DNA from 2 places in the Klebsiella sp. SYXHC3 genome. Region 1 is predicted to be linked to the other one. Evidence: predicted binding sites of a transcription regulator. Region 1 holds the regulator's gene; the other holds the start of a gene.
What was found. Region 1 encodes LexA, which represses DNA repair genes until DNA is damaged. Its sites were predicted from a motif close to TNCTGTATGTACATACAGNA; they were not measured.

Region 2: the regulator LexA is predicted to act here: its motif matches at 4,562-4,581, upstream of sulA (SOS-induced cell division inhibitor SulA).

What each region holds. Positions count from the first base shown of each region.
Region 1 is NZ_JBXUNG010000009.1:32,965-40,651, reverse strand. Features, by position in the region: gene zur (zinc uptake transcriptional repressor Zur) at 76-591, shown strand; gene AC2CGP_RS19395 (CsbD family protein) at 672-881, opposite strand; gene dinF (MATE family efflux transporter DinF) at 1,057-2,382, opposite strand; gene lexA (transcriptional repressor LexA) at 2,453-3,061, opposite strand; gene AC2CGP_RS19380 (diacylglycerol kinase) at 3,184-3,552, opposite strand; gene plsB (glycerol-3-phosphate 1-O-acyltransferase PlsB) at 3,683-6,106, shown strand; gene ubiA (4-hydroxybenzoate octaprenyltransferase) at 6,159-7,028, opposite strand; gene ubiC (chorismate lyase) at 7,041-7,538, opposite strand.
Region 2 is NZ_JBXUNG010000006.1:242,298-249,984, reverse strand. Features, by position in the region: gene helD (DNA helicase IV) at 1-818, opposite strand, end outside; gene AC2CGP_RS17015 (YccF domain-containing protein) at 942-1,388, shown strand; gene yccS (YccS family putative transporter) at 1,406-3,541, shown strand; gene AC2CGP_RS17005 (TfoX/Sxy family DNA transformation protein) at 3,529-4,152, opposite strand; gene sulA (SOS-induced cell division inhibitor SulA) at 4,602-5,111, shown strand; gene ompA (porin OmpA) at 5,464-6,516, shown strand; gene matP (macrodomain Ter protein MatP) at 6,608-7,060, opposite strand; gene AC2CGP_RS16985 (AAA family ATPase) at 7,246-7,687, shown strand, end outside.

The DNA of each region.
Region 1 (7,687 bases):
GCTTGCAGGTTCTCGGCGTTTTACCTGGTTCGTGATAAAGTAACAGTTTCAACATCACGCAACCAGAGGATGCTCATGGATAACACCACTTCGCAAGAAATGTTAGCGCAGGCTGAAAAGCTTTGCGTGCAACGTGGCGTACGCCTGACCCCGCAGCGTCTGGAAGTGTTGCGTCTGATGAGCCTGCAGCAAGGGGCGATTAGCGCCTACGATCTGCTGGATCTGCTGCGTGAAAAAGAGCCGCAGGCGAAGCCGCCGACGGTCTATCGCGCGCTGGAGTTTCTGCTGGAGCAAGGTTTTGTGCACAAAGTGGAATCGACCAACAGCTATGTGCTGTGCCACCTTTTCGATCAGCCAACCCACAGTTCGGCGATGTTTATCTGCGATCGCTGCGGCGTGGTCAAAGAAGAGTGTGCGGAAGGCGTAGAGGATATTATGCATACGCTGGCGGCCAGAATGGGCTTCGCTCTACGGCATAATGTGATTGAAGCGCATGGCCTGTGCGCGGCCTGCGTGGAAGTCGAAGCCTGCAGTACTCGCGAACACTGCCATCACGATCATACCATCCAGATTAAAAAGAAAGCCCGCTGAGTCGGGCGACATCAGCGGGAAGCTACGGCATATCACTATGCCGTTAGACAGGCATAAACAGGGGGTCAAAACCGCGTTCGCTACCAGCGCGTATCGTTCTTACGCTCCCAGTCAGACACCTCTTTTTCGGCCTGATCTTTGGCATAGCCGTAGCGTTCCTGAATTTTACCGACCAACTGGTCGCGCTTCCCTTCGATGACCGTCATATCGTCATCGGTCAGCTTACCCCACTGTTCCTTGGCTTTACCTTTCAACTGTTTCCAGTTACCGCTGATTTCGTCTTTATTCATCATTACGTCCTCATCATTCGGTGGGTTAACAGCCCGTTTTGTTCCGGACATGGTAATAACTATAGATGACAATGCTGGCACCGATTCGTTATTCGGAATTTTTAACCATCAGGTCGATTGAAAACGCTGGGGGGATTTTCCCGGCTCGCGCTACGCTGAGCCGGGCTTTTTACATTCAGGAGGGTGAGTTAAACCAGGTGCCACGCTGCCAGTGGCGGCGCCAGATGAGCGCCAGCGAAAGCCCACGCAAAGCCAGGAACACGGCCAGCGCCAGCCACAGGCCGTGATTGCCGAGCATAGGCACAGAGAGCAACGTCACCGCAAACCCCGCAGCGGCTACCGCCATGCTATTACGCATCTCCGCGCCGCGCGTCGCGCCGATAAACATGCCATCCAGCAGATAACACCAAACGCCAATCACCGGTAGGATCATCTGCCAGAACAGATAGCGGTCTGCCAGCTGCTGCAATGATGGGATAGAGGTCAATAGCGCGATGATATGCTCACCGGCCACGCTGTAGATTAACGCGAACGACAGCGCTACCATTCCCGACTGCCGACAGGCAGCGCGCCAGACTTCCAGCAGTTGGCTACCGTCACGCGCGCCGTAGGCTTGCCCGGAATGCGCTTCGACGGCATAGGCAAAACCGTCCAGCGCGTATGCGGTAAAGGTCAGCATGGTCATCAGTACCGCATTGACCGCCACCACGTCGCTGCCAAGACGGGCGCCGAAGACGGTGATGGCGCCAAAGCAGAGCTGCAGCAGCAGCGAGCGCAGCATGATGTCGCGGTTAAGCGCCAGCAGGCGCCGCATATTGCCGCGCCACGCCTCCTTCAACATGGCAAACGTCACGCCACGCAGCGCCAGCACCCGTTTCGCCATCAGCAGGCCGATGATAAAGGTGGCGTATTCCGACAGCGCCGTCGCCAGCGCCGCCCCCTGCACGTTCATATGCAACCCCATCACCAGCCACAGATCGAGCACGATATTCAGCAAGTTGCCGACCACCAGCAGGATGACCGGGGCGCGAGCGTACTGCACGCCAAGCAGCCACCCTAACAGCACCAGGTTGGCCAACGACGCCGGGGCGCTGAGCCAGCGGATTTCCAGGAACCGCCTGGCCTGTTCCAGTACCGCCTCGCTCCCGCCGACGATATGCAGCGCGAGGTCAATAAGCGGCATGCGGAACAGAACGATGAGCAGCCCGGCGGCCAGCGCCAGGATCAGCGGTTGCACCAGCGCGCGCGCCAGGCGCTGCGGATCTTTGGCGCCATAGGCCTGAGCGGTTAAGCCAGTGGTGCTCATTCGCAGGAACAGCAGCAGCATAAAGAGGAAACTGGTCGCCGTCGCGCCGACGGCGACGCCGCCAAGATAGACGGGACTATCGAGATGGCCGACAACGGCGGTATCGACCAACCCAAGCAGCGGAACGGTGATATTGGAGAAAATCATTGGTAGCGCGAGGCGCCACAGTGCTTTATCGGCGGCGTTGAGCAGCATGAAGAGGGACCAGACAGAGGAGGAACATCGCAGCGTCATGCATCATGATGACGCTGCGTTAAGACGGGAGTTACAGCCACTCACCGTTACGGATCACGCCGACGGCCAGACCTTCAATGGTGAAGCTCTGCTGGCGCAGATCGACGACGATTGGAGAAAACTCACTGTTTTCCGGCAGCAGTTCAACGATGTTGCCCTGCTTTTTCAGACGCTTAACGGTCACTTCTTCATCGATACGCGCGACAACCACCTGGCCGTTACGCACGTCCTGAGTTTTATGCACCGCCAGCAGATCGCCGTCGAGGATACCGATGTCTTTCATCGACATCCCGCTTACGCGCAGCAGGAAGTCGGCATTCGGTTTAAACATCGCCGGATCAACCTGGTAGTGACCTTCAATATGCTGCTGCGCCAGCAGCGGCTCGCCGGCGGCAACGCGGCCAATCAGCGGCAGACCATGTTCTTCTTCCGTCAGCAGACGAATGCCGCGGGAAGCGCCGGAGACGATTTCAATCGCGCCTTTACGCGCCAGCGCTTTCAGGTGTTCTTCCGCCGCATTTGGGGAACGGAACCCCAAGCGCTGAGCAATTTCCGCACGCGTCGGCGGCATGCCCGTTTGGCTGATGTGATCCCGGATGAGATCAAACACCTCTTGCTGCCTGGTCGTTAACGCTTTCATTCCGCCCCCTGGGTGTATATACAGTTATGCTGTGAGTATATACAGCTAATGGTGATTTTGGAACCACATATCATATAAAAATCAGGAGATTCTTTCCGTTTTGCGAGCGTTGCCGACAAGACTTAGCGGTAATGCGACCACAGCAGCATGGCCCAGGTGATCAGCGCGATGATTATCGCCAGCAGCACCGCTGCCGACCCCATATCCTTTGCGCGCCCGGAAAGCTCATGATGCTCAGGCCCGATACGATCAACCACCGCTTCAATCGCGCTGTTAAGAATTTCGACTATCATCACTAACAGGACCGAGCCAATGAGCAGGACTCGCGTAATGACATCGACATCCAGCCAGCAGGCTATCGCCACGGCCACAATAGCGGCGACGCCTTCCTGACGGAAAGCGGCTTCATTAACCCATGCCGCGCGGAAACCTTTCCAGGAATAACCTGCTGCTTTAATGATTCTGGTTAACCCAGTGGTATTATTGGCCATCAAAAAGAACCTTTTAATGTAAATGACGTCGCTGAGTGTACGTGTTTGCCGTGTGACAACGGAAATTTTGTACGCTTTCTGTTATTCTTGCCGCGCATTTGCATGATTAACCAGAGGCTTCACATCGTTTATGTCCGGCTGGCAACGAATTTACTATAAATTACTGAATTTACCATTACGGGTGCTGGTAAAAAGCAAGTCTATTCCGGCAGAACCTGCTCAGGAATTAGGGCTCGATACCTCGCGTCCGATAATGTACGTCTTGCCTTATAACTCCAAGGCGGACCTGCTGACCCTGCGCGCCCAGTGCCTGGCGCATGATTTACCCGACCCTTTTGAACCGCTGGAAATCGACGGCACACTGCTGCCGCGCTACGTTTTCATCCACGGCGGCCCGCGCGTGTTTACCTACTACACGCCGAAAGAAGAGTCCATCAAGCTGTTCCACGACTACCTGGATCTGCACCGTAACCATCCCGACCTCGACGTGCAAATGGTACCGGTGTCGGTCATGTTCGGCCGCGCGCCGGGTCGTGAAAAAGGCGAAGAGAATCCGCCGCTGCGGATGCTTAACGGTATTCAGAAATTCTTCGCCGTCTCCTGGCTTGGCCGCGATAGCTTCGTGCGTTTCTCGCCGTCGGTCTCTCTGCGCCGCATGGCGGATGAGCACGGTACCGATAAAATCATCGCCCAGAAGCTGGCCCGCGTGGCGCGTATGCACTTCGCCCGTCAACGTCTGGCCGCCGTCGGCCCGCGCCTCCCTGCCCGCCAGGATCTCTTCAACAAGCTGCTGGCGTCGAAAGCTATCGCCCGCGCGGTAGAAGATGAAGCGCGCAGCAAGAAGATTTCTCACGAGAAGGCCCAGCAGAACGCCATCGCGCTGATGGAAGAGATTGCCGCTAACTTCTCTTATGAAATGATCCGCCTGACTGACCGTATTCTGGGCTTTACCTGGAACCGTCTGTACCAGGGGATTAACGTGCACAATGCCGAGCGCGTACGCCAGCTGGCGCATGACGGCCATGAGATTGTCTATGTGCCTTGTCACCGTAGTCACATGGACTACCTGCTGCTCTCCTATGTGCTCTATCATCAGGGTCTGGTGCCGCCGCATATCGCTGCAGGCATAAACCTCAACTTCTGGCCGGCTGGGCCGATTTTCCGCCGCCTGGGCGCTTTCTTTATTCGTCGTACTTTTAAGGGCAACAAGCTCTACTCCACGGTATTCCGCGAATATCTTGGCGAGCTGTTCAGCCGTGGTTATTCGGTGGAATACTTTGTCGAAGGCGGGCGTTCCCGTACCGGCCGTCTGCTGGATCCGAAAACCGGCACCCTGTCGATGACTATCCAGGCGATGCTGCGCGGCGGTAGCCGCCCCATCACGCTGGTGCCGATTTATATCGGCTACGAGCACGTGATGGAAGTGGGTACCTACGCCAAAGAGCTGCGCGGCGCGACAAAAGAAAAAGAGAGCCTGCCGCAGATGATGCGCGGTCTCAGTAAGCTGCGTAATCTTGGCCAGGGCTACGTTAACTTCGGTGAACCGCTGCCGCTGATGACCTATCTCAATCAGCACGTGCCGGAATGGCGCGAAGCCATCGATCCTATCGAAGCCGTCCGCCCTTCCTGGCTGACGCCGACGGTGAATAATATCGCCGCCGACCTGATGGTGCGCATCAACAATGCCGGGGCAGCTAACGCCATGAACCTGTGCTGTACGGCGCTTCTGGCGTCACGTCAGCGTTCTTTGACCCGTGAGCAACTAACCCAACAGTTGGATTGCTACCTCGACCTGCTGCGTAACGTGCCGTACTCCACCGATTCGACCGCGCCGACGGCTTCCGCCAGCGAGCTTATCGACCACGCGCTGCAGATGAACAAGTTCGAAGTCGAGAAAGACACCATCGGCGATATCATCATCCTGCCGCGCGAGCAGGCGGTGCTGATGACCTACTATCGCAACAACATCGCCCATATGCTGGTGATGCCATCGCTGCTGGCCGCTATCGTGACCCAGCATCGCCGCATCTCCCGTAGCGAAGTGCTGCGTCATGTCGAGATGTTCTATCCGTTCCTGAAAGCCGAACTGTTCCTGCGCTGGGAAAAAGAAGAACTGGCGGGCGTTATCGATGCGCTGATGGCAGAGATGCAGCGTCAGGGGCTGGTGGTGCTGAATGGCGATGAGATGAGCGTCAATCCGGCTCACTCTCGTTCCCTGCAGCTGCTGGCCGCCGGCGCGCGTGAGACGTTACAGCGCTACGCGATTACCTTCTGGCTGCTGAGCGCCAACCCGTCCATCAACCGCAGTACGCTGGAGAAAGAAAGCCGCACCATGGCGCAGCGTCTGTCGGTACTGCATGGTATCAATGCGCCGGAGTTCTTCGATAAGGCGGTGTTCAGTACCCTCGTGCTGACCCTGCGTGACGAAGGCTACATCAGCGATACTGGCGATGCCGAGCCGGCAGAGACCCTGAAGGTCTACCAGATGCTGGCGGATTTGATTACGTCGGATGTACGTTTGACGATTGAAAGCGCCGCTCAGGACGACGCATAACGTTGCGGCTTCTGTTCCCCGGCTCGCGGCGCGAGTCGGGGAACAGAAGGATTTACTGCAGGTAACTCATCGCCAGACCGAGAAACAGCACCAGCCCAACGTAGTTATTATTCATAAACGCTTTGAAGCAGTTATCGCGTTCGCGCTTGAAGATAAGTTTCTGCTGCCAGACAAACAGTCCTGCCGCGATAAACAGCGACCAGTAAAACGCCCAGTTCAGCCCATTCAGCCAGCCTACAGCCCCCATCAATACCAGCACGGCAACCTGCAGAATACCGATAATCAAACGATCGTTTTCGCCGAACAGAATCGCCGTCGACTTAATGCCGATTTTGACATCATCGTCGCGATCGACCATCGCGTACTGGGTGTCGTAGGCTACCGCCCACAGAATATTGGCGAGGAACATCAGCCAGCAGCTGAGCGGCAGCGCTTCACTTACCGCCGAGAACGCCATCGGGATCGACCAACCAAAGGCCGCGCCCAGCACCACCTGCGGCAGATGGGTGTAGCGCTTCATAAAGGGGTAGACCCAGGCCAGCGCCAGCGCCGCGACCGACAGCAGGATGGTCATGGTATTGAGCGTCAGCACCAACAGGAAGGAGAGCCCCACCAGCACCGCGAATAATATGCGCGCTTCTTTTTCCGTGACCTCGCCGCTTGGTAACGGCCGGCGAGCCGTACGCTTAACGTGACCATCAAATTTACGGTCGGCATAGTCATTCACGACGCAGCCGGCGGCGCGCATCAACCAGACGCCAGCGACAAATACCGCCAGAATCCACAGCGGCGGTACCCCGGGTGAAGCCACCCATAACGCCCACAGCGTCGGCCACAGCAGCAATAGCGCGCCGATTGGTTTGTCAGTACGCATCAGGCGGTGAAACGCCAACAGCTTATTCTGCGTCAGACTCCACTCCATTTTCTCTTCCTCTTAATACAATGGCGATGCAGGCAGAAAAAGCTCTGTCAGCAGCAGCGGTTTGCCGCTCAGCCGGAGACGGGAACGTCGCCCCCACAGCTGTGCACTACGGCCAATCTCAATAAAATCACGGGTTAACGTCGACGACGTAAACAGATACCGACCCAGCGGCGTCTGCCCCAACTGCTGCAGGGCTAATTCCGGGCCGCATAGCGTCGATTCCGGCACGAGAGTACGACCGGCAAGCCAGGGTTCGCCATCGGCGCAAAGAATGATCTCCCGCAGCCAATACCGCGCCTCTTCCGGCAGCAGGGCTTCTTCGCCCGCCAGCGCGTCGCGCCCGACGAAACCTTCGTTAATCATGGTCACGGTGACCTTTTTCCCTTGTTGCTCAAAGCGTTTGGTCATTGAGTCTTCCAGCAACAGCCAGTCGCGCAGCGGCGCGTCCAGCTCGGGTATGGCGGCAAAATAGCGCAGCGCACGCAGTTGCGTAAGCGCAGGATGTGGCATGCCTGATTCTCCGGTACAAAACGTGCAGGCATTGTATCGCAGAATAGCGTTTTGAGGGCGGGCAAACGTCAATATACGATCATCCGCGCAACAGGCATGCAACAGTTGCCGCTGCGCGAGAAAAAAAAGTGCGTCCAGGCGGACGCACC
Region 2 (7,687 bases), on a different contig from region 1:
CGCGCGGCAATCTCGTCAGTTCCCAACCGCTCCTGAATACGTTCATCCATTTCCTGAGCCGCCTGACGGCCAAAGGCCAGTAGGAGGATCTGATCCGCCGCTGCTTCGCCGCGATTTAATAACCACCCGGCACGAGCGACCAGTACCGACGTTTTGCCGCTACCGGCGCCGGCAAGAACCAGCAGCGAACGCTCGCCGTTAACTACCGCCCGCGCCTGCGCCGGGTTGAGCGGCGAAGACTCAATCTTATCGAAGAAACCGCGATACTGTTCCAGCATGGCTTCGGTATAGGCTTGATTATGCGCCAGGCGAGCCTCGTCGATATCGCTAAGCCAGCATTGACACTGGCGCCACAGTTCGCGGCAATTATCGAATTCATCCAGACGGCTTTCAGGGAAAGGCAACCCGGTTAAGGCCCGGCGGATTTTATCCTGCACGTCCGCGACCTGCTGACGCGTCAACCACTTACCTTCAGCGCTGGCTCGTTCAATTTCACTTAACTGCTGGCGCAGCAGGTCCGCGGCAATTTCACTCATCTCCGCGCTCCACTGCTGCCAGAGATTATTGAGATGATGAAAGAAATGCTGCGTCTCAGTCCATTCGGTACCATGCAAACGCACAACTTTGCTTTCCGGCAGCACGAATTCCAGTTCACCCCACACCAGGCCACGCTTACATTGAACTGACAATAACTGATTGAAAGGTATAAGATACTCATGACGATCGCCTGAGACTTTTACCCCGGCATTAAGCAACTGCACCCGATCATAAGGATGCTGTGCCATGCGTTTGCCCAATGTTGTCGCTTTAAGTTCCATATATCGCCAAATTTCAATCAGTTTGAATGTTTTTAAGTTTAACCGCCCGCGAGCAGGTGCTCCAGCGCAAAAAAACGTTACAATTGCCGGGTCTTATTATCCACAGGGTTAACCAGAGGGTTTATGCGTACCATTCTGAATATTTTGAACTTTGTTCTTGGCGGTTTCGCCACCACGCTCGGTTGGCTACTGGCGACGCTGGTCAGTATTATTTTGATCTTCACGTTACCGCTGACGCGTTCATGTTGGGAAATCACCAGACTATCGCTGTTCCCCTACGGTAATGAAGCAATTCATGTTGATGAACTGGAACCTGAAGCAAAAAACAGTTTACTGAACGCGGGCGGCACTATTTTGAATATTTTGTGGTTCATGTTCTTCGGTTGGTGGCTGTGCCTGATGCATATTTTCAGCGGTATTGCGCAGTGCCTGACCATCATTGGTATCCCCGTGGGGATCGCCAATTTTAAAATTGCCGCCATTGCACTTTGGCCGGTAGGACGCCGCGTGGTCTCCGTTGAAACGGCTCGCGCCGCGCGCGAAGCCAACGCCCGCCGTCGCTTTCAGTAATTGTACGGAACACTGTTATGTTAAGCCCCCTGCTCCGCCGTTATACATGGAATAGCGCCTGGCTATATAACGCCAGGATATTTATTGCGCTTTGTGGCACCACGGTTGCGCCGTGGTGGATTGGCGAAGTCAAACTCACCATCCCGTTAACGCTTGGGGTGGTTGCCGCGGCGTTGACCGACCTCGACGATCGCCTTACCGGGCGGTTACGTAATCTCGCTATTACGCTGGTCTGCTTCTTTATTGCCTCCGCGTCGGTGGAGTTACTGTTTCCATGGCCGTGGCTGTTTGCTATTGGGTTAACCCTGTCCACGACGGGTTTTATCCTGCTCGGCGGGCTGGGTCAACGCTATGCCACCATTGCTTTCGGCGCCTTACTGATCGCTATCTACACCATGTTAGGGGTCACTCTGTATAACAGTTGGTACCTGCAGCCGCTCTTTTTGCTGGCTGGCGCCATCTGGTACAACGTATTGACGCTCGCAGGGCATCTTATTTTTCCCATCCGCCCACTGCAGGATAACCTTGCGCGCAGCTATGAACAGCTGGCCCAATACCTTGAACTTAAATCCCGACTGTTCGATCCGGATATCGAAGATGAAAGTCAGGCCCCGTTGTACGATCTGGCGCTCGCTAACGGCAAGCTGGTTGCGATGCTTAACCAGACGAAAGCGTCTTTACTGACACGCCTGCGCGGCGACCGCGGGCAACGCGGCACTCGTCGCACCCTTCAGTATTATTTCGTCGCCCAGGACATTCATGAGCGTGCCCGCTCATCACATATTCAGTATCAGACGCTTCGCGACCATTTCCGCTACAGCGATGTGATGTTCCGTTTCCAACGGATGTTGTCAATGCAGGCGCAGGCCTGTCAAAAACTTTCCCGCGCTATTCTCTTACGCATCCCGTATCAGCATGATGCGCACTTTGAACGTGCCTTTATGCATCTGGACGCGGCGCTGGATCGCGTCCGCGCCAGCGGCGCGCCGCAAGATCAGGTCAAAGCGCTGGGTTTTCTGCTCAATAACCTACGCGCTATTGATGCGCAATTGGCAACTATCGAATCGGTGCAGACCAGCGTGCTGGCCAGCAACCATCCCGAAAATCTGCTTGCCGACGATCGCCCTAGCGGGTTTAGCGATATCTGGTTACGACTGCGCAGCAATATGACGCCGGAATCGGCGCTTTTCCGCCACGCGGTGCGAATGTCACTGGTGCTGTGCGCGGGCTATGCGTTCATTCAGTTTACCGGCCTCAACCACGGTTACTGGATTTTGCTTACCAGCCTGTTTGTTTGTCAGCCGAACTATAACGCGACCCGGCATCGTCTGGCGTTAAGGATCATCGGTACATTGATTGGCGTCGCGATCGGCCTACCGGTGCTGCTGCTGGTTCCCTCGGTTGAAGGCCAGCTGCTGCTCATTGTACTAACCGGCGTGCTGTTTTTCGCTTTTCGCAACGTGCAGTATGCGCACGCCACGATGTTTATCACGCTGCTGGTACTGCTGTGCTTTAACCTGTTAGGTGAAGGATTCGAAGTCGCTTTACCGCGTATCCTTGATACGCTGATCGGCTGCGCCATCGCCTGGGCGGCAGTGACCTTTATCTGGCCTGACTGGAACTTCCGTAACTTACCTCGCGTACTGGATCAGGCCATCAACGCTAACTGCCGTTATCTTGACGCTATTCTCGAGCAGTATCATCAGGGGCGCGATAACCGTCTTGAGTATCGCGTTGCCCGGCGTAACGCACATAACCGGGATAGCGAACTGGCATCAGTGGTATCAAATTTATCCACAGAGCCTAAAGCCGACACCACGATGCGTGAAACGGCATTCCGCCTGTTGTGTCTTAACCATACCTTTACCAGCTATATTTCCGCGTTGGGGGCGCACAGGGAAAAACTGACGACTCCGGAAATACTGGCGTTACTCGATGATGCCGTCTGCTACGTCGATGATGCGCTGCATCATTCTCCCGCAGACGAACAGCGTGTTCAGCAGGCGCTCAGCAACCTGCAATCGCGAATTCAACATCTGGAGCCGCGAGCCGACAGTAAAGAACCATTGGTCCTGCAGCAGATTGGGCTACTGCTCGCACTGCTGCCGGAAATATGTCGTCTGCAGCGCCGGATTGCTGGTCAACCGGAATAATCCTCCACGCTGTATCCTTGTGTATTAGCCCACTCCCGTAGCTCCTGGCGCCGCTGCGCCGGGAGCGCGGCGGAATGAATGCCGGCAATCGCGCCCGCCAGGGACTCAAGGACATTGATTGATATTCCTTTATTATGCTCTCTCAATTTTAACCAGCTCTTTTCCGCCCCGAGTGTACGCAGCATTTTCACATCGGTTATTCCGGCATGGATCAACATCAACTCCATATGGAAGCTGATATTAGGCAAATTCTTTAGTCTGCCGGAATCACGCTGATGCTGCTTTTCGCTTCGCGCCGAATGCAATGACAGCTGCGATAGGTGAAACAGCATTTTACTGTCCTGCCATAGTGCTTCATCTATCCGGTAATACTTTAAGGCCACTGGCCGGCCATTCTTGCGCATCATCAGCATCGGGCTGTGATGTTCAACCCGATAAGAGGCGCTTTGTTCGCAAACCCTAAGATAGATTTCGCCCTCAGCCACCATGGCGAATACGGTATTTTCAATCGCCAGACTATACCCGCCGAATAAAGGCCGGCTACTGATTTTACCTAAGGGGGAAAGGCACTCCTGAAACTGGAGGAACCGTAATTTTGAAATTTTCTTCATGATCATTCCTTTGGTAATCATGCACATAAAAGTAATTTTATTAACGGATCCGTTATTGAAGAAAATAAGTGAGTTCGTTTTGTGCAGCAAGATGAATTTTGGCTTCATCTCAATCAGCTCGCTGTTTTGCGAGGCGCTTTCAGGAAAAAGTTATTCTGCAAATTGTGTTACAGAGACTCGCTGAATACTTAAGCAATGTTAATTGATGAACAGCATATCGGCCCCATTGAGGACACGCCCGGCAGCCGTGAAGTAAAGATTAACGGAGGAAAATGTCGCCTGCGGGTTCAACATAGAGACAGTGAATTCATATAAATAAGTCGCCGCAGCGATAATTCATAGCCGGGTAGAGCGCATAAAATATATGCAAAAATGGGAAAATGAGGTTGACGACGCCCCCTGGCAGATATACTGTATATGCATACAGTAACCCACAGGCGAGATAGACTATGTTTACTTCAGCTCACGCAAATCGTTCACCACTGACTTCGGCTTCAGTACGTCGCCCTTCGCACAGCGTCGTCGAACATTCAGCCACTGGGCTGATTAGTGAAATCGTCTATCGCGAAGATCAACCCATGATGACGCAGCTTTTGCTGCTACCTTTATTACAGCAGCTTGGCCAGCAGTCGCGCTGGCAACTGTGGCTCACCCCGCAGCAAAAGCTGAGTAAAGAATGGGTACAGTCGTCCGGCCTTCCGCTTTCAAAAGTGATGCAGATTAACCAGATGTCGCCCTGCAATACTTTGGAATCGATGATTCGCGCTTTACGTACCGGGAATTATAGCGTGGTTATTGGCTGGCTGACGGATGAACTTACTGAACAAGAACATGAACGTCTGGCGCTCGCCGCAGAAGAAGGTCATGCGATGGGCTTTATCATGCGTCCGGTGAGAAATACAAGCCAGCCTGGGAGACAATTAAGTGGGCTAAAAATTCACTCAAATTTATATCATTGAGTGAAATTAGGATTAATCCTGGAATTTTTTTTGCCTCGTCAAAAACCATTCTCGCAAAGTGGTTAATTTCACAGAGATCCCGGTGTGGTGCGGTTTTGCGACTTTTCACCGCGTTCACAAATTAACCATATTTGTTAAATATTGTGTATACAACCCTTTTTTTTCATATGCCTGACCGAGTTCACACTTGTAAGTTTCTAACTAAGTTGTAGACTTTACATCGCCAGGGGTGATCGGCTTACGCTGCATGTATCAGCATAGTTAACAACGAGTCACGCCCCCGGTGAAGGATTTAACCGTGAGGTCTTATGTACCTTCATGGCGAATTTTGGATGATAATGAGGCGCAAAAAATGAAAAAGACAGCTATCGCGATTGCAGTGGCACTGGCTGGCTTCGCTACCGTAGCGCAGGCCGCTCCGAAAGATAACACCTGGTATGCAGGTGGTAAACTGGGTTGGTCCCAGTTCCATGACACCGGCTGGTACAACAGCAACCTGAACAACAATGGCCCGACCCACGAAAGCCAGCTGGGCGCTGGTGCGTTCGGTGGTTATCAGGTTAACCCGTACCTCGGTTTCGAAATGGGTTACGACTGGCTGGGCCGTATGCCTTACAAAGGCGACAAAGTTAACGGCGCATTCAAAGCTCAGGGCGTTCAGCTGACAGCTAAACTGGGTTACCCGATCACTGACGATCTGGACATCTACACCCGTCTGGGCGGCATGGTATGGCGCGCTGACTCCAGCAACAGCATCGCTGGCGACAACCACGACACCGGCGTTTCCCCAGTATTCGCTGGCGGCGTTGAGTGGGCTATGACCCGTGACATCGCTACCCGTCTGGAATACCAGTGGGTTAACAACATCGGCGACGCTGGCACTGTAGGCGTTCGTCCGGACAACGGCATGCTGAGCGTTGGTGTTTCCTACCGTTTCGGTCAGGAAGACAATGCACCGGTTGTAGCTCCGGCTCCAGCTCCGGCTCCGGAAGTCACCACCAAGACCTTCACCCTGAAGTCTGACGTACTGTTCAACTTCAACAAAGCAACTCTGAAACCAGAAGGTCAGCAGGCTCTGGATCAGCTGTACACCCAGCTGAGCAACATGGACCCGAAAGACGGTTCTGCAGTTGTTCTGGGTTACACCGACCGCATCGGTTCCGAGCAGTACAACCAGAAACTGTCTGAGAAACGTGCTCAGTCCGTTGTTGACTACCTCGTAGCTAAAGGCATCCCGGCTAACAAGATCTCTGCTCGCGGTATGGGCGAATCTGATCCGGTTACCGGCAACACCTGTGACAACGTGAAAGCTCGCGCTGCACTGATCGACTGCCTGGCTCCGGATCGTCGCGTTGCGATCGAAGTTAAAGGTTACAAAGACGTAGTAACTCAGCCGCAGGCTTAAGTTTCCTACGATAAAAAACCCCGCTAATGCGGGGTTTTTTTTGGCCTGAATTTGAGCTCAGAGGAAAATCTCAAGCAACGTTGGCCGCTACTTACTCTTTTCCTAAGAGCACCTGCAGATCGTGCTTCAGGCTCGACATCTTGCTGGCATATTTTTCTTTATGCTCGGCGTCTTCAATTAGCTGTACGATGGTTTCTGATAATGTCTTGCCTCGCCGTTGCGCAAGCCCGGCCAGGCGTTGCCAGACAACGAACTCCAGATCGATGGACTTTTTCCGCGTATGCTGATGCTCGGCGTTAAAATGACGCTTGCGTCGTGCGCGAATAGTCTGCTTCATCCGGTTAGCGAGCTCCGGATTCATATGCTGATCGATCCAGGTATTCACCAGAACAGGTTCATTTTCGAGCGTCAGCAAGACATCGACCGCGGCTTGCGCAGCGCTGGCTTCAATGTAGCGGGTAATCAACTCACCTTCCCGGTGCTTCTTTACCAGATATTTCCATTTCCAGCCGCTTTCAAGGTTTTCCAGTTGTTGATATTTCATTGCGATCTCAATGTGACCGTGTAACTCATTTCAGGATATCAGTTTTTTCTGGATGTGCTGAGAATAAATCATCTTTCGTGAAGTGGACGATTCCATTATCAGCGTGATAAACGCAATCCTCCGTGTGCGCAGACGCGGTATCGGGTATAATCGCTCGTTTTACATCTGACTAAAAAACAGCGACTTTGACCATTACGAAACTTACCCGAAACGACCTCGCTCCTGATACGGAAAGTTATCAGGCGCTGTTTACCCAGGTCAATCTCGCCGAGACAGAGGCATCCCTCGCCGGCGATCTACAACCCCGTTTATTTTATGCGCTGGAACAGCTTCTGATCACGCCAGCCATTTCATCATTTATGCTGGTAAAGGCGCCGGAAGAACCTGAATATCTGCATTGGGTAGCCGAAGCCGCGCGCAGCCTGCAGCAGTCCACGACAGCGCTATGCGGTGTACGCTATCAGGTCAACGGCGGCAACGTAACCATGTCGCCGGCACAAAGCGCGGAAGACAATTTTGCCAGCAACGGTCCGGTTGAATCCGCCGACTGGATTGAAGCGGAACAGCTCTTTGGTTGCGTACGCCAGTTTAACGGCGAAATTTCGCTGCAGCCGGGTCTGGTGCACC